DNA from 3 places in the Streptomyces sp. NPDC050548 genome. Region 2 is predicted to be linked to each of the others. Evidence: riboswitches for the same ligand, from Rfam matches in the RefSeq annotation. Region 2 holds a riboswitch; each other region holds the start of a gene.
What was found. A riboswitch is a leader RNA that binds a small molecule or an ion and turns the genes downstream of it on or off. The one in region 2 is predicted to bind S-adenosylmethionine.

Region 1 (6,503 bases), on a different contig from region 2:
CTTCCCGGCGTGGGTCGTACTCCCGTTCTGGGCGGCGCTGCAGTGGCTCGCGGCGGGCCAGGCCGCACAGGGGCCCGGGGTGGCGTACCTCGCCCACCTGGTGGGCTTCACGCTGGGGTTCGGTTACGCGTGGGTCAGATTCAGGAAAAAGAAGGGCCCGAAGGGCGGCCTTGGAAGGGCGGTGGCGGGCGACGGGCGGGCGACTAGAGTGAGGGCCGCCCCAGCAACGGTCCCCGAGGGAGAGAACCAGCCGTGATCACCGCGATCGTCCTCATCAAGACCAGCGTGGACCGGATTCCGGAGATCGCCGAGTCGATCGCCGCGCTCGAATCCGTGAGCGAGGTCTTCTCCGTCACCGGTACGTACGACTTGATCGCGATGGTGCGGGTGCGACAGCACGAGGACCTGGCGGAGGTCATCCCCGGCCGGATCAGCAAGATCCCGGGCGTCGAGGGCACGGACACGCACGTGGCGTTCCGGACGTACTCCCAGCACGATCTTGAGGCTGCGTTCGCCATTGGGCTGGATTCTTGAGGTTGGGCGCCTAGTGGGGTGGGGGGCGCGGATCGTTTGCGACTGACCGTGCGTTGTGGCTGGTCGCGCAGTTCCCCGCGCCCCTGGGTGGGCTGCTCCCGAGGCCCGTCACCCGGAACCGTCGGGACGCACCGTCCTGTGTCTGCGTCACGTCCGCCCAGCGACGGACCTGCACACCGTACGGCCGCCGCCGCTCCGCTCGCCCCAAGTAGAATCCCCACCCCTGGACGGTCACACCGCCGGCACGCAACGGCCGTCCTGCGTACGGTAGTTCCACTTCGCGCCGTCGGTCACCAGTTCCCGTACTGCCGTCACGAAACGCTCGACGTGCTCGTCCGGGGTGCCCGCGCCGAAGCTGACGCGGATGGCGTTGAGGGACTTCTCGCCGGGGGCCGCCTCGGGGGAGCCGCACTCGCCCTGGGTCCCCGGGTCGCTGCCGAGCAGGGTGCGGACCAGGGGGTGGGCGCAGAAGAGGCCGTCGCGGACGCCGATGCCGTACTCGGCGGAGAGGGCGGCTGCGAAGTGGGAGCTGTTCCAGCCTTCGACGACGAAGGAGATCACGCCCACGCGCGGGGCGTCGTCGCCGAAGAGGGACAGGACCTTGACCTGGGGGATCGCCGCCAGGCCCGCGCGGACCTCGGCGATCAGGTGCTGCTCGCGGGCCACCAGCGCGTCGAAGCCCGCCTCCGTCAGCGCCTTGCAGGCCGACGCGATGGAGTAGGCGCCGATGACGTTCGGGGAGCCGGCCTCGTGGCGGGCGGCGCTGTCGTGCCACTCCACGTCAACTCCCCCGTCCTCACGCCGAGTTACCTTGCGGCTGGCGCCGCCGCCCGCGAGGTAGGGGTCGGCGGCCTGGAGCCAGTCGGCGCGGCCGGCGAGGACTCCGGAGCCGAAGGGGGCGTACAGCTTGTGGCCGGAGAAGGCGATCCAGTCGACGTCGAGGTCCTGGACGGACACCGGGTGGTGCGGGGCGAGTTGGGCGGCGTCTAGAACGATCCGGGCGCCGTGGGCGTGAGCCGCGGCGGCCAACTCCCGTACCGGCCACAGCTCGCCGGTGACGTTCGAGGCGCCGGTGACGCAGACCAGGGCCGGGCTGTAGGGGTCACGGGCGGCGAGGGCCTGCTGCAGGGTCTCGACGGCCTGGGCCGGAGTGCGCGGGGCGTTGAGGTAGGTGACCCGGGCGTCCTTCCAGGGCAGCAGGGACGCGTGGTGCTCGGTCTCGAAGACGAAGACCTGGCAGTCGGCGGGGAGGGCCGCGGCGAGGAGGTTCAGGGAGTCCGTGGTGGAGCGGGTGAAGATCAGCTGGTCGTCGGGGCGGCAGTCCAGGAACTCCTCGACCGTCTTCCGCGCGTTCTCGAAGAGGTCCGTCGACAGCTGCGAGAGGTAGCCGGCGCCTCGGTGGACGCTGCCGTAGTACGGGGCGTAGGCCGCCACGTCGTCCCAGACGCGCTGGAGGGCGGGGGCGCTGGCCGCGTAGTCGAGCGCCGCGTAGGTGACCTCGCCGCCCGTGACGAGCGGGACGGTGACATCCCGGCCGAGAACGGGCAGCGCCCCCGAAATGTCACTGCAAAGCGTCGTAGCGGTGGCCGTGGTGGAGACAGACATGGCGAACTCCTGTGAGAGGCAAGGCGGTTCCGCCGTGCGAGCGGGACATGGCTCAAGCACGGAGGGGGTGAAAGGGGATGTGCGGAGGCGGGGCTCGACGCCCTATCGCATTCGCTTGCTCACAGAGGGCTCCCTCGATGACCAGGACCCCTGGTGTCTTTCGAGGGGCCCGCGCTTGCCGCAGACCTCGCTGCCTACGGCCTGGTCTTCACCCGGGGCACCCCGCCACGGACGGAGGGTTGCCGGACAGTCGGCCGGGGCCTCATGACTGTCACTCATGACCTGGTCGGAAAACGTACGTGAAGTGATCGTCGTCCCGCAACCCGTGTCCGGATCGCGGGACGACGACCGCCGTACGGACGGCTACGCGTTGGTGGCGGCCGCCCAGCGCTCCAGGGTCCGCTTGGCGGCACCCGAGTCGATCGACTCCGCCGCCTTCTCCATCCCGGCCCTGATCCGGTCCGCCAACGGCCCGTCCCCCCGCTCCAGCGCCACCAGGGCAGCCGCCGAGTTCAGGAGTACGGCGTCCCGCACCGGGCCCGGCTCGCCGTCCAGGAGGCGGCGGGCGACGCCCGCGTTGTAGTCGGGGTCGGCGCCGCGCAGGGCCTCCACGGGGACGAGTTCGAGGCCGACGTCCCGGGGATCGAAGGACTCCTCGGTGACCTTGCCGTCGCGGACGATCCACACCCGGGAGGTCGCCGTGGTCGTCAGCTCGTCCAGACCGTCGTCACCGCGGAACACCAGCGCGGAGGAGCCGCGCTCGGCGAGCACGCCCGCGATGAGCCCGGCCATACGGGTGTCGAAGCAGCCGACCGCCGACGAGGTGACCTTCGCCGGGTTGGTGAGCGGGCCGAGGAGGTTGAACGCGGTCGGAATCCCCAGCGCCCCCCGGACCGCGCCGACGAACCGCATCGACGGGTGGAACTTGGCCGCGAAACAGAAGGTGATCCCGGCCTCCGCCGCCACCCGCGCCACCTGCTCGGTCGGCAGGTTCAGATTGATGCCGAGCTTCTCCAGCACGTCTGAGGAACCGCTCGCCGAGGACGCGGCCCGGTTGCCGTGCTTGACGACCTTCGCCCCCGTACCGGCGATCACGATCGCGGACATCGTCGAGATGTTGACCGTCTTGGCCCGGTCGCCGCCCGTACCGACGATGTCGACGGCAGGACCCGGAATGTCCAGCGGCTTCGCGTGGGCGTACATCGTCTCGACGAGACCGGTGATCTCCTCGACCGTCTCGCCCTTGGCCCGCAGCGCCACCAGGAAGCCCGCGATCTGCGCGTCCGCGGCCTCACCGCTCATGATGCGGTCCATCGCCCACGCCGTGTCGGCGGTGCTCAGGTCCTGTCCGGCCAGCAGCGCGCTCAGTACGTCGGGCCAGGAACGGGCCGCCGCGGTGTCGCCTCCAGCGGGGGTCACAGCGCTCATACGGCCGCTCCTGAGTGTCGTAGAAACATGGTTCAAATATGCGTCCCCACCCTATCCAGCTCAGGACACGGCGAAGGGCCCCGTCCGGTGTTCGGACGGGGCCCTTCGACTGTGGCGTGGCGACGCCTCAGCGATCAGTGGTGGCCGTGGCCGCTCGTGATCTCCTTGTACTCCTCGACGGTGGGCTTGGCGATCTGGGACTCCTCGCCGTAGTACGCCTCGCTCAGCTTGGCGCGCAGCTTCTCGGTGCCCTTGACCTTGCGCTCGACACCGTTCTCGTCGACCGTCGCGCCGATCGCGGCCGGCACGTACTGCTCGTGCGCGGTGAGCGTGTGCAGCGCGTCCTGGCTGAGCGGCTCGTGGATCTCGACGAACTCACCGTGCGGCAGGCGCTTGATGATGCCCGACTCGCGGCCGTGCAGCACCTTGTCCTTGTCGCGGCGCTGGAGGCCGAGGCAGATCCGCTTGGTGGCGATGAAGACGAGCACCGGCACCACGAAGAAGGCGACACGCACGAACCAGGTGATCGAGTTGATCGACAGGTGGAAGTGCGTGGCCCAGATGTCGTTGCCGCCACCGACGAGCAGGACGAAGTACCACGAGATCCACGCGGCACCGAAGGCCGTACGGGTCGGGACGTTGCGCGGGCGGTCCAGGATGTGGTGCTCGCTCTTGTCGCCGGTGACCCAGGACTCGATGAACGGGTAGACCGCGATCGCGACCAGGACCAGCGGGAAGATGATCAGCGGGATGAACACGCCCAGGACGAGCGTGTGACCCCAGAAGTTGATCTCCCAGCCGGGCATGAAGCGGATCAGGCCCTCGGAGAAGCCCATGTACCAGTCGGGCTGGGCGCCCGTGGACACCATGTCCGGGCGGTACGGGCCCATGGCCCAGATCGGGTTGATCGAGGCGATCGCCGCGATGGCCGCGATGACACCGAAGACCAGGAAGAAGAAGCCTCCGGCCTTGGCCATGTAGACCGGCAGCAGCGGCATGCCCACGACGTTGTTGTTCGTCTTTCCGGGACCCGCGAACTGCGTGTGCTTGTGGTAGAAGACCAGGATCAGGTGGCCGACCACCAGACCGAGCATGATGCCCGGCAGCAGCAGGATGTGGATCGAGTAGAACCGCGCGACGAAGTCGCCGCCCGGGAACTCTCCGCCGAAGAGGAAGAACGACAGGTACGTGCCGACGATCGGCACGGACAGGACCGCGCCCTCCATGAAGCGGACACCGGTGCCGGAGAGCAGGTCGTCCGGGAGCGAGTAACCGGTGAAGCCGGTGAACATGCCCAGGACGAACAGCAGGAAGCCGAACAGCCAGTTGACCTCACGCGGCTTGCGGAACGCACCCGTGAAGAACACGCGCATCATGTGCACGAACATGGCGGCCAGGAAGATCAGCGCCGCCCAGTGGTGGATCTGCCGGATCAGCAGACCGCCGCGCACATCGAAGGAGATGTGCATCGTCGAGTTGAACGCCTCCGACATCAGCTGCCCCTGGAGCGGGACATAGCTGCCGTGGTACGTCACCTCGTTCATCGACGGGTGGAAGAACAGCGTCAGATACACACCCGTGAGGATGATGATGATGAAGCTGTAGAGGCAGACCTCGCCCAGCATGAACGACCAGTGGTCGGGGAAGATCTTGCGCATGTTGGACTTGGCCAGGGAGTAGATCCCGAGGCGTCCGTCCGCCCAGTCGGCGATCTTCTCGCCGGCCGGTGCTTTGTCGCGCCGCTCGTTGGTCTCGTTGGTGCTCATCCGCGCTCCCAGAATGCAGGACCGACGGGCTCCTCGAAGTCGCCGAGCGCTTCGAGGTAACCCTCGTCGCTCACGCCGATGCGCAGCTGCGGCAGGGCGTGACCGGCCGGGCCGAAGATCACTCGGGCACCGTCGGAGAGGTCGAAGGTGGACTGGTGGCACGGGCACAGCACGTGGTGCGTCTGCTGCTCGTACAGGGAGATCGGGCAGCCCACGTGGGTGCAGATCTTCGAGAAGGCCACGATGCCCTCGTGCGCCCACTCCAGCTCGCGCTTGTCCTTGATGTTCTCCGGCTGCAGCCGGACGATCATCAGCGCCGCCTTGGCGATCTCGGTCTGGAACTCCTCGTCGGTCTCCTCCAGGCCCTCGGGCTTGGCGAAGGTGAGCGAGCCGACGGCCACGTCCGAGGGACGCAGCGGCAGGTTCGTGTTCATGTTGACGAGCAGCTTGCCCTTGGACCAGATGGTGTGGCGGAGCTTCGTCCCCGGCAGCGGGCCCAGGTCGCGCAGCAGCATGACACCGGAGAGCGGGAACAGGGCCAGCGCGCCGAACATCGTGTTGCGAATCAGCTTGCGACGGCCGAGCGCCGACTCCTTGGCACCCTGCTTGAAGTCGGCCAGAACCTTGGCCTTGACCTCGGGGGGCGCCTCGATCGCGTGCCGCTCGTCGGCGATCTCCACGTCGGACATCAGGGTGCGGGCCCAGTGGACCGCGCCCGCGCCGATGGTGAAGAGCGCTCCGCCGAGGGTCAGGCCCAGCGCGAAGTTGAGCGCGCTGATGTGACCGATCGGGAAGACGAAGATCGACTTGTCGGCCGGGATCGCCACGTACGAGGCGATGAAGCCGACCGTGAGGAGCATCGACAGCGTGAACAGGAAGGCGACGACGCGCTCGGACCGCTTGGCGGCCCGCTCGTCGATGTCCTGGACACGGTGCTCGTGCGGCGGCAGTCCCGGGTCGGCGAACGGGTTCTGCTCGTCCGCGACCGACACCGCGCCGTGCGCGTCCTGCTCAGCGGGCAGGTTCTCTTCTGGAATGTCTTGGCTACTCATGACTTCTTGGCCTTTGCGGTCCGAGCGGCGACCCAGACGGCTACCGCGATCAGCGCGCCCAGACCGAAGATCCAGGCGAAGAGACCCTCACTGACCGGACCGAGACCGCCCAGCTCAA
Region 2 (6,503 bases):
TTGGCGATCTTGGAGTTGGCGATCAGGATGTACGGGTCGTCGAGGACGGCCTCCATACGCTCCATGTCGGTCGCGAAGTACGCCGAGATGTAGCCCTTGTCGAAGCGCATGCCCTCGGTGAGCTCCAGCTCAAGACCGAAGGTCTGCGACTCCTCGACGGTGATGACGCCTTCCTTGCCGACCTTGTCCATCGCCTCGGCGATGAGCTCGCCGATCTGGGTGTCGGCGGCGGAGATGGAGGCCGTGGAGGCGATCTGCTCCTTGGTCTCGACGTCCTTGGCCTGCTCAAGGAGGGCACCGGAGACGGCCTCGACGGCCTTCTCGATACCGCGCTTGAGGGCCATCGGGTTGGCGCCCGCGGCTACGTTGCGGAGGCCTTCCTTGACGAGGGCCTGGGCGAGGACGGTCGCGGTGGTCGTACCGTCACCGGCGACGTCGTCCGTCTTCTTGGCGACTTCCTTGACCAGCTCGGCGCCGATCTTCTCGTACGGGTCCTCCAGCTCGATCTCCTTGGCGATGGAGACACCATCGTTGGTGATCGTGGGGGCGCCCCACTTCTTCTCAAGGACGACGTTGCGGCCCTTGGGGCCGAGGGTGACCTTGACGGCGTCGGCGAGCTGGTTCATGCCGCGCTCAAGGCCTCGCCGCGCCTCCTCGTCGAACGCGATGATCTTGGCCATGTGAAGTGGTCCTCCCGGACTGGGGTGGATTGCTCCGGACCGCGCTGGCGCCCGCGACGGACGGCTCGCCTGCCCCGTGGCTCCTTGCGCCACCTGGCCTGCGGGCCTCACCGACCCGATCCTTCGTTATCACTCTCACCTTCAGAGTGCTAACGCCAATGATTAGCACTCGGCATGGTCGAGTGCAAGCGGCTCCCAGGTTCTGACACCCGCTCCGGCCCCTGCTCCGGCCCCCGGTCCCGGGCATGCCGAAGGGCCCGTACCCCAGGAGGTGACCCCCCAGGAGTACGAGCCCTTCGATGAAGAACGAAGAACGTCGCTGCTGTTCGTCGGCGCGTGCTTCAGCCGGTCGCGAGCCGGACCATGTCCGCCTGCGGCCCCTTCTGACCCTGCGAGATCTCGAAATCGACCCGCTGACCCTCTTCCAGGGTGCGGTAGCCGTCCATCTGAATCGCGCTGTAGTGGACGAAAACATCCGCACCACCGTCGACCGCGATGAAGCCGTACCCCTTCTCCGCGTTGAACCATTTGACGGTGCCCTGAGCCATGCCTAACTCCCCTATTACTGGCCCTTGCACGGATCCGCACTTCGCGGATCCGGGTCAGACCTCACCCCCCACAGGATTGGGGGCGTGCGCCGGAACGCGTCGACCGCGGCCGAATGTATCCGTCCAACTGCCGTCTGCAACAGGTCAATCCGACGAGAATTCCGGGCAGGACCGGTCGGGAATTTACGGATAATTCGTCCGACTTCAGGGCAAGTCGGGCCGGATAAAGGGCACATAAGGCGCAAAAGACCTGCACACTTTGGCTGCTTCTCATCGCACGCGGAGCCGGTACTCATATGCGTTCGGCATGCCGAGTGGAGCGCGTTCCCCAACTGTACCCCGCTCAACCATAGAGAATTGCCCCCTCCGCTTCTCCAGCGGAGGGGGCAATTCGATGAACTCTCGGTAATCGGCATTACCCAGGGTAACGATCAGCCTCCGGCAACGGCCGGGATGATCGAGACGCCGGCCCCGTCCGGAGTCGCCGTCTCCAGCCCCTGCTCGAACCGCACGTCGTCGTCGTTGACGTACACGTTGACGAACCGACGCAGCTTCCCCTGGTCGTCGAGGACCCGGGCGGAGATCCCGGTGTGGTTCTTCTCCAGGTCACTGATGACCTCGGCGAGGGTGGCGCCTTCGGCGGCGACCTCTGCCTTGCCGCCGGTGTAGGTGCGCAGGATGGTGGGGATGCGAACGGTCACGCTCATGACTTTCAACCTCCGGTCAGGTGGGGGCCTTTAGGGGCGCGGGGAACTGCGCGACCAGCCCCCACCGGCCCGCAGACGAACAACGACGCTAGGACGCGAGCCCAGCCTCCCTGAACGACTCAAGACTCGGCCGGATCGTCGCGGTGAGCCCAGTACCGGCAACCGCGTCCAACGTCTTCAGACCGTCCCCGGTGTTCAGCACCACCGTGGTCAACGTCGGATCCAGCAGCCCGTTCTCGATCAGCTTCTTCGCCACCCCGACGGTCACCCCACCGGCGGTCTCCGCGAAGATCCCCTCCGTGCGCGCCAGCAGCTTGATCGCGTCCACACACTGCTCATCGGTGACGTCCTCCACGGCACCGCCCGTACGCCGGGCGATGTCCAGCACGTAGGGCCCGTCCGCGGGGTTCCCGATGGCGAGGGACTTCGCGATGGTGTTCGGCTTCTGCGGCCGTACGACGTCGTGCCCCGCCTTGTACGCGACGGACACCGGCGAGCAGCCCTCCGCCTGGGCGCCGAAGATCTTGTACGGCTTGTCCTCGACGAGACCGAGCTTGATCAGCTCCTGCAGGCCCTTGTCGATCTTCGTGAGCTGCGAGCCGGAGGCGATCGGCACGACCAGCTGGTCGGGAAGCTGCCAGCCGAGCTGCTCGCAGATCTCGTACGCCAGGGTCTTGGAGCCCTCCGCGTAGTACGGCCGCAGGTTGACGTTGACGAAGCCCCAGCCCTCGCCGGCCGGGTCGCCGATCAGCTCGGAGCAGAAGCGGTTCACGTCGTCGTAGTTGCCCTCGATGCCGACCAGCTCGCCGCCGTAGACCGCGGCCATGACGACCTTGCCCTGCTCCAGGTCGTGCGGGATGAACACGCAGGAGCGGAAGCCGGCCCGGGCGGCGGCGGCACCGACGGCGCCGGCGAGGTTGCCGGTGGAGGAGCAGGAGAGGGTGGTGAAGTCGAAGGCGCGGGCGGCCTCGATGGCCTGTGCCACGACGCGGTCCTTGAAGGAGTGCGTCGGATTGCCGGAGTCGTCCTTCACGAACAACTTGCCCGCGTCGACGCCCAGTTCGCGGGCGAGGTTGTCGGCCTGGACGAGCTTGGTCCAGCCGGGGTTGATGTTCGGCTTGGTCGCCACGTCGGCGGGGACGGGCAGGAGGGGCGCGTAACGCCAGATGTTCGCGGGGCCCGCTTCGATCCGCTTGCGGAGCTCTTCGGTGTCGTAGGCCGAGAAGTCGTAGGCGATCTCCAGCGGGCCGAAACACTCCTCGCAGGCGAAGACCGGGCCGAGCGGGACGCGGTGGCCGCACTCGCGGCAGGAGAGCGCGGTGGCGGGGCCGAGATCAACGGCGTCTGCGGACTTCGTGTCCGTCTTCGCGGGGTTCGTGGTGCTTGCAACAGTCTGCGCAGCCATGGAGGCGAGGCCCTTTCCTCATCTTCCTCACGACGCGTTTCGCCGTGAGACGGATTTGGCACCTTCCCGAGCCGGGAGCCTCGGCGCATGGTCACCATGCGGCAAGACCGGCTGGAGGGTTGCCGGGGCTTCAACGGGCCGTATCCCTCTGCCCCTCTGGATGAGCGGTGTTCAGTTGTGTATGCAATTGTCTCGCCGACGGCCCCCGACATGCGATGGTCATCAGCGTTGTTCAAGACTGTAACCGAAGGCCAGGACAGTTGAGTGAGCCGTCCGAACCGCGAGATGGATCACATACTCACTGTCTGTGACCAGTCCTCGCCGAGAGAACGCAGAGGAGCCGCGCAACGTGCTGAAGGAAGTCGAGCACTGGCTGAGCACCCGCTCCTGGTCCCTGACCGATCGGCCGCTCCACAAGATCCTGGCCGCGAAGCACCGCACGGGCCAGTCGGTCTCCGTCGTGCTGCCCGCGCTCAACGAGGAGGCGACGGTCGGTGAGATCGTCGCGATCATCCGTCACGACCTCATGCAGCAGGTCCCGCTCGTCGACGAGATCGTCGTCGTCGACTCCGGGTCCACCGACCGCACCTCCGAGGTGGCCGCCGCGGCGGGCGCCCGGGTCGTGCACCGCGACGACATCCTGCCCCGCATCCCCACCGTGCCCGGCAAGGGCGAGGTGCTGTGGCGCTCGCTGCTGGTCACCAGCGGCGACATCGTCTGCTTCATCGACGCGGACCTGAAGGAGTTCTCCTCCGACTTCGTCACCGGGATCGTGGGCCCGCTGCTCACCGACCCCGGCGTCGACCTCGTCAAGGCGATGTACGACCGCCCGCTGGGCGGCGCGGCCGGCCAGGGCGGACGTGTCACCGAGATGATGGCCCGCCCGCTGCTGAACATGCACTGGCCTCAACTGGCCGGATTCGTCCAGCCGTTGGGCGGCGAGTACGCGGCCCGGCGCTCGCTGCTCGAACAGCTGCCGTTCCCCGTCGGGTACGGCGTCGAGTTGGGCATGCTCGTCGACGCGCTGCACCTGGTGGGCCTGGACGCCCTCGCCCAGGTCGACGTGGGTGTGCGCAAGCACCGGCACCAGGACGGGCAGGCACTGGGGCGGATGGCCGCGCAGATCTACCGCACGGCACAGCTGAGGCTGGCCCGCGGGCATCTCATCCGGCCGTCCCTGACCCAGTTCGAGCGGGGGCCGGACGGTTTCGAGCCGCGCACGTACTCCGTGGACACGGAGGAACGGCCGCCGATGGCGGACATCACCGAGTACCAGTCGCGCAAGGTGGCGTAGCCGACGGCACGACAGCCAGGGCCCGGGGGCCGTATACGGACTCCGACAGTCCGCCGCGGGCCGTCCGTACGTTTGAGTGTTTCCGGGCCGGGCTAGGTTGTGCCGTATGGCTTCCACGGCTTCCACGCCCTCTCCCGGTGCAGCTCAGGTGCTCGTCGCGTCCAATCGCGGCCCGGTCTCGTACGAGGTGGGCGACGACGGTTCGCTGCACGCCCGGCGCGGGGGCGGCGGGCTGGTGTCGGGTCTTTCGGCGATCGGGCCGGACGCGGGGGCGCTGTGGGTGTGCTCGGCGCTGTCGGAGGGTGACCGGGAGGCGGTACGGCGGGGCGTCGGCGAGGACGGTGTGCGGATGCTCGCCATTCCGGCCGACGTGCACGCCGACGCGTACAACGGCATCGCCAACTCCGTGCTCTGGTTCGTCCACCACATGCTGTACCAGACCCCGCTGGAGCCGGTCTTCGACGCGGAGTTCCGGCGCCAGTGGGAGTCGTACGAGACATACAACCGGGCGTTCGCCGAGGCGCTGGCCCAGGAGGCGGCCGAGGGCGCGGCGGTACTGGTGCAGGACTACCACCTGTGTCTGGTCCCGGGGATGCTGAGGGAGTTGCGGCCGGACCTGCGGATCGGACACTTCTCGCACACGCCGTGGGCGCCGCAGGACTACTTCCGGATGCTGCCCGACGACATCCAGGCGCGGCTGATGGAGGGCATGCTCGGGGCGGACCGGGTGGGGTTCCTGACCTGGCGCTGGGCGACGGCGTTCCAGAACTGCGCGGGCGGGGTCGACACCGATCGCTGGCTCTCCACGTGGCCGTCGGGCGCCCCGCGGGCCATCGAGCACCTGGGGAAGGACGGGCCCACCCACCAGGAGCGGATCACCCGCCGGACGCTCATCGGTGTGCACGGGCTCGGCGCCGACGCCGAGTTCCTGCACGCGCGCTCGCACCAGGCGGACGTCGAGGAGCGGATGGCCGCGCTGCGCGAGGAGATCGGCGAGGGCCGCCGGACCATCGTCCGCGTCGACCGCACCGAACTCTCCAAGAACATCGTGCGCGGACTGCTGGCCTACCGCCAACTCCTCGACGACCACCCCGAGTGGCGGGAGCGGGTCGTGCACGTGGCCTTCGCCTACCCGTCCCGGCAGGACCTCGCCGTGTACCGGAACTACACGGCCGAGGTGCAACGGGTCGCCGACGAGATCAACTCCCTTTACCAGACGCCCGGCTGGACCCCGGTCGTCCTCCACGTCAAGGACGACTTCGCCCGCTCCCTCGCCGCGTACCGCCTCGCCGACGTGGCCCTCGTCAACCCCATCCGCGACGGCATGAACCTCGTCGCCAAGGAGGTCCCGGTCGTCTCCGACGAGGGCTGCGCGCTGGTCCTGTCCCGCGAGGCGGGCGCGTTCCAGGAACTGGGCAAGGACGCGATCGCCGTCAACCCGTACGACGTGATCGGCACGGCCGACGCCCTCCACGAGGCCCTGACCATGCCGGCCGAGGAACGCGCCGAACGAACAAAGAGGCTGGCCGTCGCGGCCACGGCACTCCCCCCGGCCCAGTGGTTCCTGGAACAGCTGAACGCGCTGCGGGACCAGGCGAGTTGATCGTCGGGCGCGGGCGTTAGAGCGCCGGGGAGACCGGCCGACGGGCGCCCGGGCAGCCGCGACGACCTGACCCGGCGCCCGCCAACACCCGCGCACGATCAGCCGAGTTCACGGGCCCGCGTCAACGGCAGGGCCACGGTCCCGGCGGACGACGCCCGCCACGCCGTTGCAGCGGGCCCGACTCGCCGCTGCCCGCGCCGGGCGCAGGACCTGACACCCCACCCGGCCTCCTCCGCCAACACCCGCCCCGATCAACCCAGTTGATG
Region 3 (6,503 bases), on a different contig from region 2:
TCGCCGACGGAGAGATCCCCGGCTTCGGTGACGCCCCCTATCACGTCGGCCTGGTGGTCTGCTCACGCAGCCAACCGGTCCGCTGCACCACGGAGTTCGACGAGGTGAGCATCGCGCCCACCTGATCCTCCACGGATTGGAGATGCACCGCAATGAGCCGCACTTCCCCCCACGAGCACCTCCGCAGAACAGAGTTGAGCCGCCGCGGTCTGTTGAAGACCGCGGGCGGGCTCACCGCAGCCGCCGCTCTCGGCGGCGCCACGGTGGCCACGACCGCGCACGCGGCCCCGGCCACCTTCACCCACCCCGGCATGCTGCACAACGCCGGAGACATCAACCGGGCCAAGGTCAGGGTCGCGGCGGGAACCGACCCCTGGCTGTCCGGCTGGAACAAGCTGATCGCCAACTCCCATTCACAGTCGACCTGGACGAACCGGGCGACCGCGACGATCATCCGGGGCGGCGACGGCCAGAACTACAGCCTGCTCTACAACGACATCGCCGCCGCCTACCAGAACGCCCTGCGCTGGAAGGTCGGCGGCACCGAGGCGAACGCCGTGTGCGCCGCGAACATCCTCAACGCCTGGTCGACCACGCTGACTTCGGTCACCGGCAACGCCGACCGGTTTCTCGCGGCCGGCCTCTACGGCTGGCAGTTCGCCAACGCCTGCGAACTCATGCGGGACTACAGCGGGTTCAATCTGGCCGCCGCCCAGCAGATGCTGGCGAACGTCTTCTACCCGCTCAACAACAGTTTCCTCACCAACCACAACGACGCCTGCATCACCAACTACTGGGCCAACTGGGACCTCTGCAACATGGCGTCCATCCTGGCCATCGGGATCCTCAACGGGGACAGCGCCAAGTACGACCAGGCCGTCACCTACTTCAAGTCGGGTGCGGGCAACGGCTCGATCGCGCACGCCGTGCCGTATCTGTACACCGACTCGGACGGCTACGCGCTCGGCCAGTGGCAGGAGTCCGGCCGCGACCAGGGCCACACCGTCATGGGCATGGGGCAGATGGGCGCCATCTGTGAGATGGCCTGGAACCAGGGCGACGACCTGTACTCGTACGACAGTCGCCGTTTCATGAAGGCCGCCCAGTACGTCGCGAAGTACAACAGCGGCAGCGACGTGCCCTTCACCACCTACACCTGGGGCACCGGGCAGAGCTGCGCCCAGTCGTCCCAGACGGTGATCTCCGCCTCCTCGCGCGGCCAGATCCGGCCGGTGTGGGCGATGCTCCACTTCCACTACAACCGGCGGATCGGCCTCGACGACAAGTACATCTCGGCCATGTACTACAACCTCGTCGCACCCGAGGGCGGGGGAGGTGACTACGGCACCGACAGCGGTGGCTACGACCAGCTCGGCTTCGGGACCCTGATGTACGCGAAGTAGCGGCCCGGCCTGTCCACGGGTCGGGACCTGTGCCCGACCCGTGGACGCCCTCTTGACCCCGGGCGACGGTGGATCGACACTCCAGTAGGGAATCCTAGTGAACAGGTAGGGAAACATGGGGCGCCTTGAGCCGGTCACCACCAGCCGAGTGGACCGTTCGCCCCTTCTGACCTCCCGCCGTCACATCGATCTGCTGCGGGTGTGCAGCGCCATGAGCCCACTGCGCTGAGCCCCGTCCACCGTTCGACGACGCTTCCGCCGCGCGTACGTCCACGCGCCCGTACCCGGGGAGTCCCATGTCCGTCACGTCTCTCGCCGCCGTCCCCTCACCCCGCTCCGCCCCCCTGTTCAGGGGCCGGATCGGGAGCGACGCGCGCAGCGGGCACTACGCCGTGCCGCGCCGCTACCGCCTCCATCTGTCCACCGCCTGCGCCGACGGCCTGCGCATCGCCGTCACCCACAGCCTCCTCGGCCTCCACGAGAGCTGTCCGGCCGTGTTCCTCTCCGCCGTACCCGACTGTCCGAGTGGTGGACACTCCGAACTGCGCCTGCTCTACGAGGCGAGCGCCCACCGCTACTCCGGACCGGCCGCAGCGCCCGTGCTCAGCGACGACTGGTCCGGCCGCATCGTCAGCACCCACGCCCCCGACATCACCCGCGACCTCGCCCGGCACTTCGGTGCGGGCGGACCCCGGCTCTACCCGTGCGGCGCCGAGTCGGAGATCGAGGCCGTCGAGCGGCTCTGCGCACAGGGCATCGAGGACGCGGCACAGCGCGCCGGAGCGGCCGGTGGCGAACAGGCCGAGCGCGACGAAGCCCTCGGCCTGCTGCTGGAGACACTGGGCTCGCTCGACCGCTGGCTGGACGGCCGCGAGCACATGATCCGCGACGAACTCACCGCAGCCGATGTCGAGTTGTGGGTGACCCTGGTGCAGCTCGACACCGTGCACCGCTACCACCTGGACGCCGCCGCCGTGCAGAGCGTCGCCGACCACCCCCACCTGTGGGCCTACGCCCGCCGGCTGGCCGCCCACCCCGCCTTCGGCACCCATCTGGACCTCGACGGCATCGCCCGCCGCCACCACGCCCGCTGCCAGGGCTTGGAGGCCGCCGGTGCCGCTGTCCAGATCCTGGACTGGGCGGCCCATGCGGCGGACGAAACGGGAGCTTGCCGCAGTTGAGCGGCGTGCCCACCGTCCAGTTGGTGGACGGCCGTTGACATTCGTTCGGGCAATTGTCTTAACTTGCGGCCAGAACGGTCATGAGTGTCAGCGACAAGCCCTGGCTTGCTGACCGGCAACCCTCGCACGCGGTGGGGTGCCCCAGGTGACGACCGGACCGGATGACGTTTCGGTAAGCGCGAGGCCCCGCGGGGCCGGAACAGTGACAGGTGACGCCATGTACGCAGCTCTCAGGACGGCCACATGCCGTCCGCAGGGCTGCGTACGGTCGTACGCCAACCTGTTCGTCGCCGACCGCGCTGTCGATCTGCTCCGGGTCAGCAGCGCACTGTGTACCGCACCGGGCCGCGCCCGCTGTCGGGCCTGACGACCAGTCGGCCCACGCACCTCTGACGCACACCCGATCCCGCCGGTGTGCCTGCCCCTTCCCCGCCCCCGGTCCCGCGCACCCGCGCGTGCCGTCCGCCGTCGCGCGTCCACCGCCACGGACCGGGGTCTGTGAACCCGCCGGAGCCCACCATGAGTGAACCCCCAGGCACCACTGTGTCCCTGGCCGACGCCCCCGCAGCAGACGCCCCGTCAAAACCCCTCACCGCACAGCGAGTTCAGCCGCTGCGCCGGCCCGGCCGGTGGATCGTCACCCTGGTCGTGCTGGTGGTGGCCGCCCAGTTCGTCCACGGGCTGGTCACCAACTCCTTCTACCAGTGGGACCGCTTCGGCTACTGGTTCCTGCGCCCGACGATCCTCGACGGACTCGTCATCACCCTCGAAGTCGCCGCGCTCAGCGCGGTGTTGGGTCTCCTCGGCGGCATCCTGCTCGCCCTGGCCCGACTCTCCAAGAGCCCGGTGCTGCGCGCGGTGAGCTGGATCTATGTGTGGGCGCTGCGCTCGATCCCGCTCATCGTGGTGCTGATCTTCCTCTACAACTTCAGCGCCCTCTACCAGACGCTCAGCATCGGCGTCCCCTTCGGACCCGCCTTCTTCTCCGTCGACGAGTCGAAGCTCGCCACCGACATGGTCGTCGCCGTCGTCGGACTCAGCCTCAACGAGGCGGCGTACGCGGCCGAAGTGGTCCGCGGCGGCATCCTCTCCGTCGACCAGGGCCAGCACGAGGCGGCCTCCGCCCTCGGCCTCCCCAAGGGCTACCAGTTCCGCAGAATCGTCTTCCCGCAGGCGCTGCGCTCCATCACCCCGAACTACGTCAACCAGCTGATCGGCCTGATCAAGAGCACCTCGCTGGTCTTCTACGTCTCGCTGCTCGACCTGTTCGGCTCCGCGCAGACGATGGGCTCCACCTACCCAGGCGACATCGTGCCGCTGCTCCTGGTCGTCACCGTCTGGTACCTGATCCTGACCAGCGTGGTGTCCGTCATCCAGTTCTACGTCGAGCGGCACTACGCCCGGGGCGCCACCCGCAACCTGCCGCCCACCCCGATCCAGAAACTCCGCACCGGTGTCACCGATCTGCGGGCCCGCATCCGCAGGGAGACCGCCGTATGACCACGAACACCGTCGAACCCCTGGCGGACATCACACCCGCCGCCGTAGAGGTGCACGACGTCCACAAGTGGTACGGCGCCCACCGCGTGCTGGACGGCGTCGACCTCACCGTGCGGCCCGGCGAGGTCACCGTGATCCTCGGCCCGTCCGGTTCCGGCAAGTCCACGCTGCTGCGGGTCATCAACCACCTGGAGAAGCCCGAGATCGGTTACGTCAGCGTCAACGGCGAACTCATCGGGGTGAAGCAACAGGGCGGACGGCTCAAGGAGTTGAGCGAGCGTGCCATCCTCGCGCAGCGCAGCCGGATCGGGTTCGTCTTCCAGAACTTCAACCTCTTCCCGCACCTGACCGTCCTCGACAACGTGGCCGCCGCCCCGGTCGCCACCGGCAGGCTCGGCAAGCCCGAAGCCCTGGAACTGGCAAGGGAGTTGCTGGGCCGCGTAGGTCTCGCCGAGAAGAGCGGCGCCTACCCGAGGCAGCTCTCCGGCGGCCAGCAGCAGCGCGTCGCCATCGCACGGGCACTGGCCCTCCGCCCCGGCGTCATTCTCTTCGACGAGCCGACCTCCGCCCTCGACCCCGAACTCGTCGGCGAAGTCCTCTCCGTCATCAAGGACTTGGCGACCAGCGGCACCACCCTCGTCATCGTCACCCACGAGATCGGCTTCGCCCGCGAGGTCGCCGACCGGGTCGTCTTCATCGACGGCGGAAAGATCGTCGAACAGGGCCCGCCCCACGAGGTCCTCGACAGGCCACAGCACGAACGGACCAGGGACTTCCTCAGCAAGGTCCTCTGAACCCCTTCCTCACCTTCACCCTCGACACCGAGCCTAGGAACAGCCATGTCTACTCTCAGCCTGCGCAGCAGAATCACTCGCGGACTCACCGCGGGAACCGTCCTCGCTTCCCTCGCCGGTGGTCTCGCGGCCTGCGGCGGCGACAGTGACGCGGCCACCACGTCCGGCGGTGCCGCCTCCGGCACGGTCACCGTGGGCGCCTTCTCCCTCGGTGCGGCCAAGGAGGCGAAGCTCAAGGTCGCCGAAGTGAAGTCGATCAGCGCCGAGTTGCCCAAGTCCATAGCGAAGAGCGGCAAGCTGGAGATCGGCGTCGGCTTCCTGCCCGCCGGCTCCCCGCCGCTCGGCTACGTGGGCTCGGACCAGAAGACCCTCACCGGTTCCGAGACCGACATCGCCCGCCTGGTCGCCGCCGTCCTCGGCCTCAAGCCCGAGCTGAAGAACTCCACTTGGGAGAGCCTCTTCATCGGCCTCGACAGCGGAAAGGTCGATGTCGCCTTCTCCAACGTCACCGACACCGAGGAGCGCAAGGCGAAGTACGAGTTCGCGTCCTACCGCGAGGACAACCTCGGCTTCGCGGTGAAGGCCGACAACTCCTGGAACTTCGACGGCAATTACGAGAACCTCGCCGGCAAGACCGTCGCCGTGGGCGCGGGCACCAACCAGGAGCGGATCCTCCTGGAGTGGAAGAAGAAGCTGGCCGCCGAGGGCAAGAAGGCGCTCACCGTCAAGTACTTCCAGGACAACAACAGCACCTACCTCGCGCTGGCCTCCGGGAAGATCGACGCCTACCTCGCCCCCAACCCCTCGGTCGCCTACCAGGTCTCCTCGACCAAGGGCACGGCCAAGGCGGTCCGCAACGCGGGCACGTACTCCGGCGCCGGATCCACCCTCCAGGGCCTGATCGCGGCCACCGCGAAGAAGAACAGCGGCCTCGCCAAGCCCCTCGCGGACGCCATCAACTACCTGATCAAGAACGGTCAGTACGCGAAGTGGCTGGCCGCCTGGAACCTCTCCAACGAGGCCGTCGCCAAGTCCGAGATCAACCCGCCCGGACTGCCGAAGACCGACTCCTGACCCACCCTCTCAGCAAGGGGACCCCGCCACGCCCCGGCGGGGTCCCCGCCCCGTGCGACCAGTACCGGAGCCGTCACCCGATGTCTTCCACCGCCAGTATCGAAACGACCACCTCCCACGTCCTGGACAACCCGGCCTGGGCCGCGCTCACCGGCCCGCACGCCCACCTCGCCGAACGCGTCGGCCGCGCCGCCCGCTACCCCGTCGACGTGGCCGGCTTCAACGCCATCACCGACAACGACGACCGACGCGCCTGGGCCGACCTGGCCACGCTCATCGGCCCCGGCTCCACCGCCGCCGTGCGCGGAGTGAGCGAGACCCCGGACGGCTGGGAGATCGTCCGTTCCGGACAGGGCGTCCAGCTGGTGGACACCGGCCTGCGGGCCGAACCCGACCCTGAGGCCGTCCTCCTCGGCCCCGACGACGTGCCCGAGATCCTCGACCTGGTCGCCCGCACCGAACCCGGCCCCTACCTGCCCCGCACCGTCGAGATGGGCACCTACCTCGGCATCCGCCACGAAGGCCGACTCGTCGCGCTCGCCGGCGAACGC

Region 1: another riboswitch for S-adenosylmethionine. It lies ahead of ACIBJH_RS13075 (aminotransferase class V-fold PLP-dependent enzyme); the one in region 2 lies ahead of thrC (threonine synthase).
Region 3: another riboswitch for S-adenosylmethionine. It lies ahead of ACIBJH_RS06215 (amino acid ABC transporter permease); the one in region 2 lies ahead of thrC (threonine synthase).

Annotation. Positions count from the first base shown of each region.
Region 1 is NZ_JBITGV010000003.1:624,283-630,785, reverse strand. Features, by position in the region: gene ACIBJH_RS13085 (rhomboid family intramembrane serine protease) at 1-256, shown strand, start outside; gene ACIBJH_RS13080 (Lrp/AsnC family transcriptional regulator) at 253-534, shown strand; gene ACIBJH_RS13075 (aminotransferase class V-fold PLP-dependent enzyme) at 766-2,139, opposite strand; SAM riboswitch class IV at 2,306-2,422, opposite strand; gene trpD (anthranilate phosphoribosyltransferase) at 2,503-3,567, opposite strand; gene ACIBJH_RS13065 (cytochrome bc complex cytochrome b subunit) at 3,702-5,333, opposite strand; gene ACIBJH_RS13060 (Rieske 2Fe-2S domain-containing protein) at 5,330-6,385, opposite strand; gene ACIBJH_RS13055 (c-type cytochrome) at 6,382-6,503, opposite strand, start outside.
Region 2 is NZ_JBITGV010000001.1:1,197,901-1,204,403, forward strand. Features, by position in the region: gene groL (chaperonin GroEL) at 1-680, opposite strand, end outside; gene ACIBJH_RS05680 (cold-shock protein) at 1,022-1,228, opposite strand; gene ACIBJH_RS05685 (MoaD/ThiS family protein) at 1,660-1,935, opposite strand; gene thrC (threonine synthase) at 2,024-3,340, opposite strand; SAM riboswitch class I at 3,356-3,507, opposite strand; gene ACIBJH_RS05695 (glucosyl-3-phosphoglycerate synthase) at 3,690-4,634, shown strand; gene ACIBJH_RS05700 (trehalose-6-phosphate synthase) at 4,741-6,237, shown strand.
Region 3 is NZ_JBITGV010000002.1:79,242-85,744, forward strand. Features, by position in the region: gene ACIBJH_RS06195 (alginate lyase family protein) at 1-125, shown strand, start outside; gene ACIBJH_RS06200 (alginate lyase family protein) at 153-1,403, shown strand; gene ACIBJH_RS06205 (putative leader peptide) at 1,519-1,632, shown strand; gene ACIBJH_RS06210 (glutathione S-transferase C-terminal domain-containing protein) at 1,700-2,584, shown strand; SAM riboswitch class IV at 2,661-2,769, shown strand; gene ACIBJH_RS06215 (amino acid ABC transporter permease) at 3,104-4,084, shown strand; gene ACIBJH_RS06220 (amino acid ABC transporter ATP-binding protein) at 4,081-4,878, shown strand; gene ACIBJH_RS06225 (ABC transporter substrate-binding protein) at 4,924-5,952, shown strand; gene ACIBJH_RS06230 (GNAT family N-acetyltransferase) at 6,033-6,503, shown strand, end outside.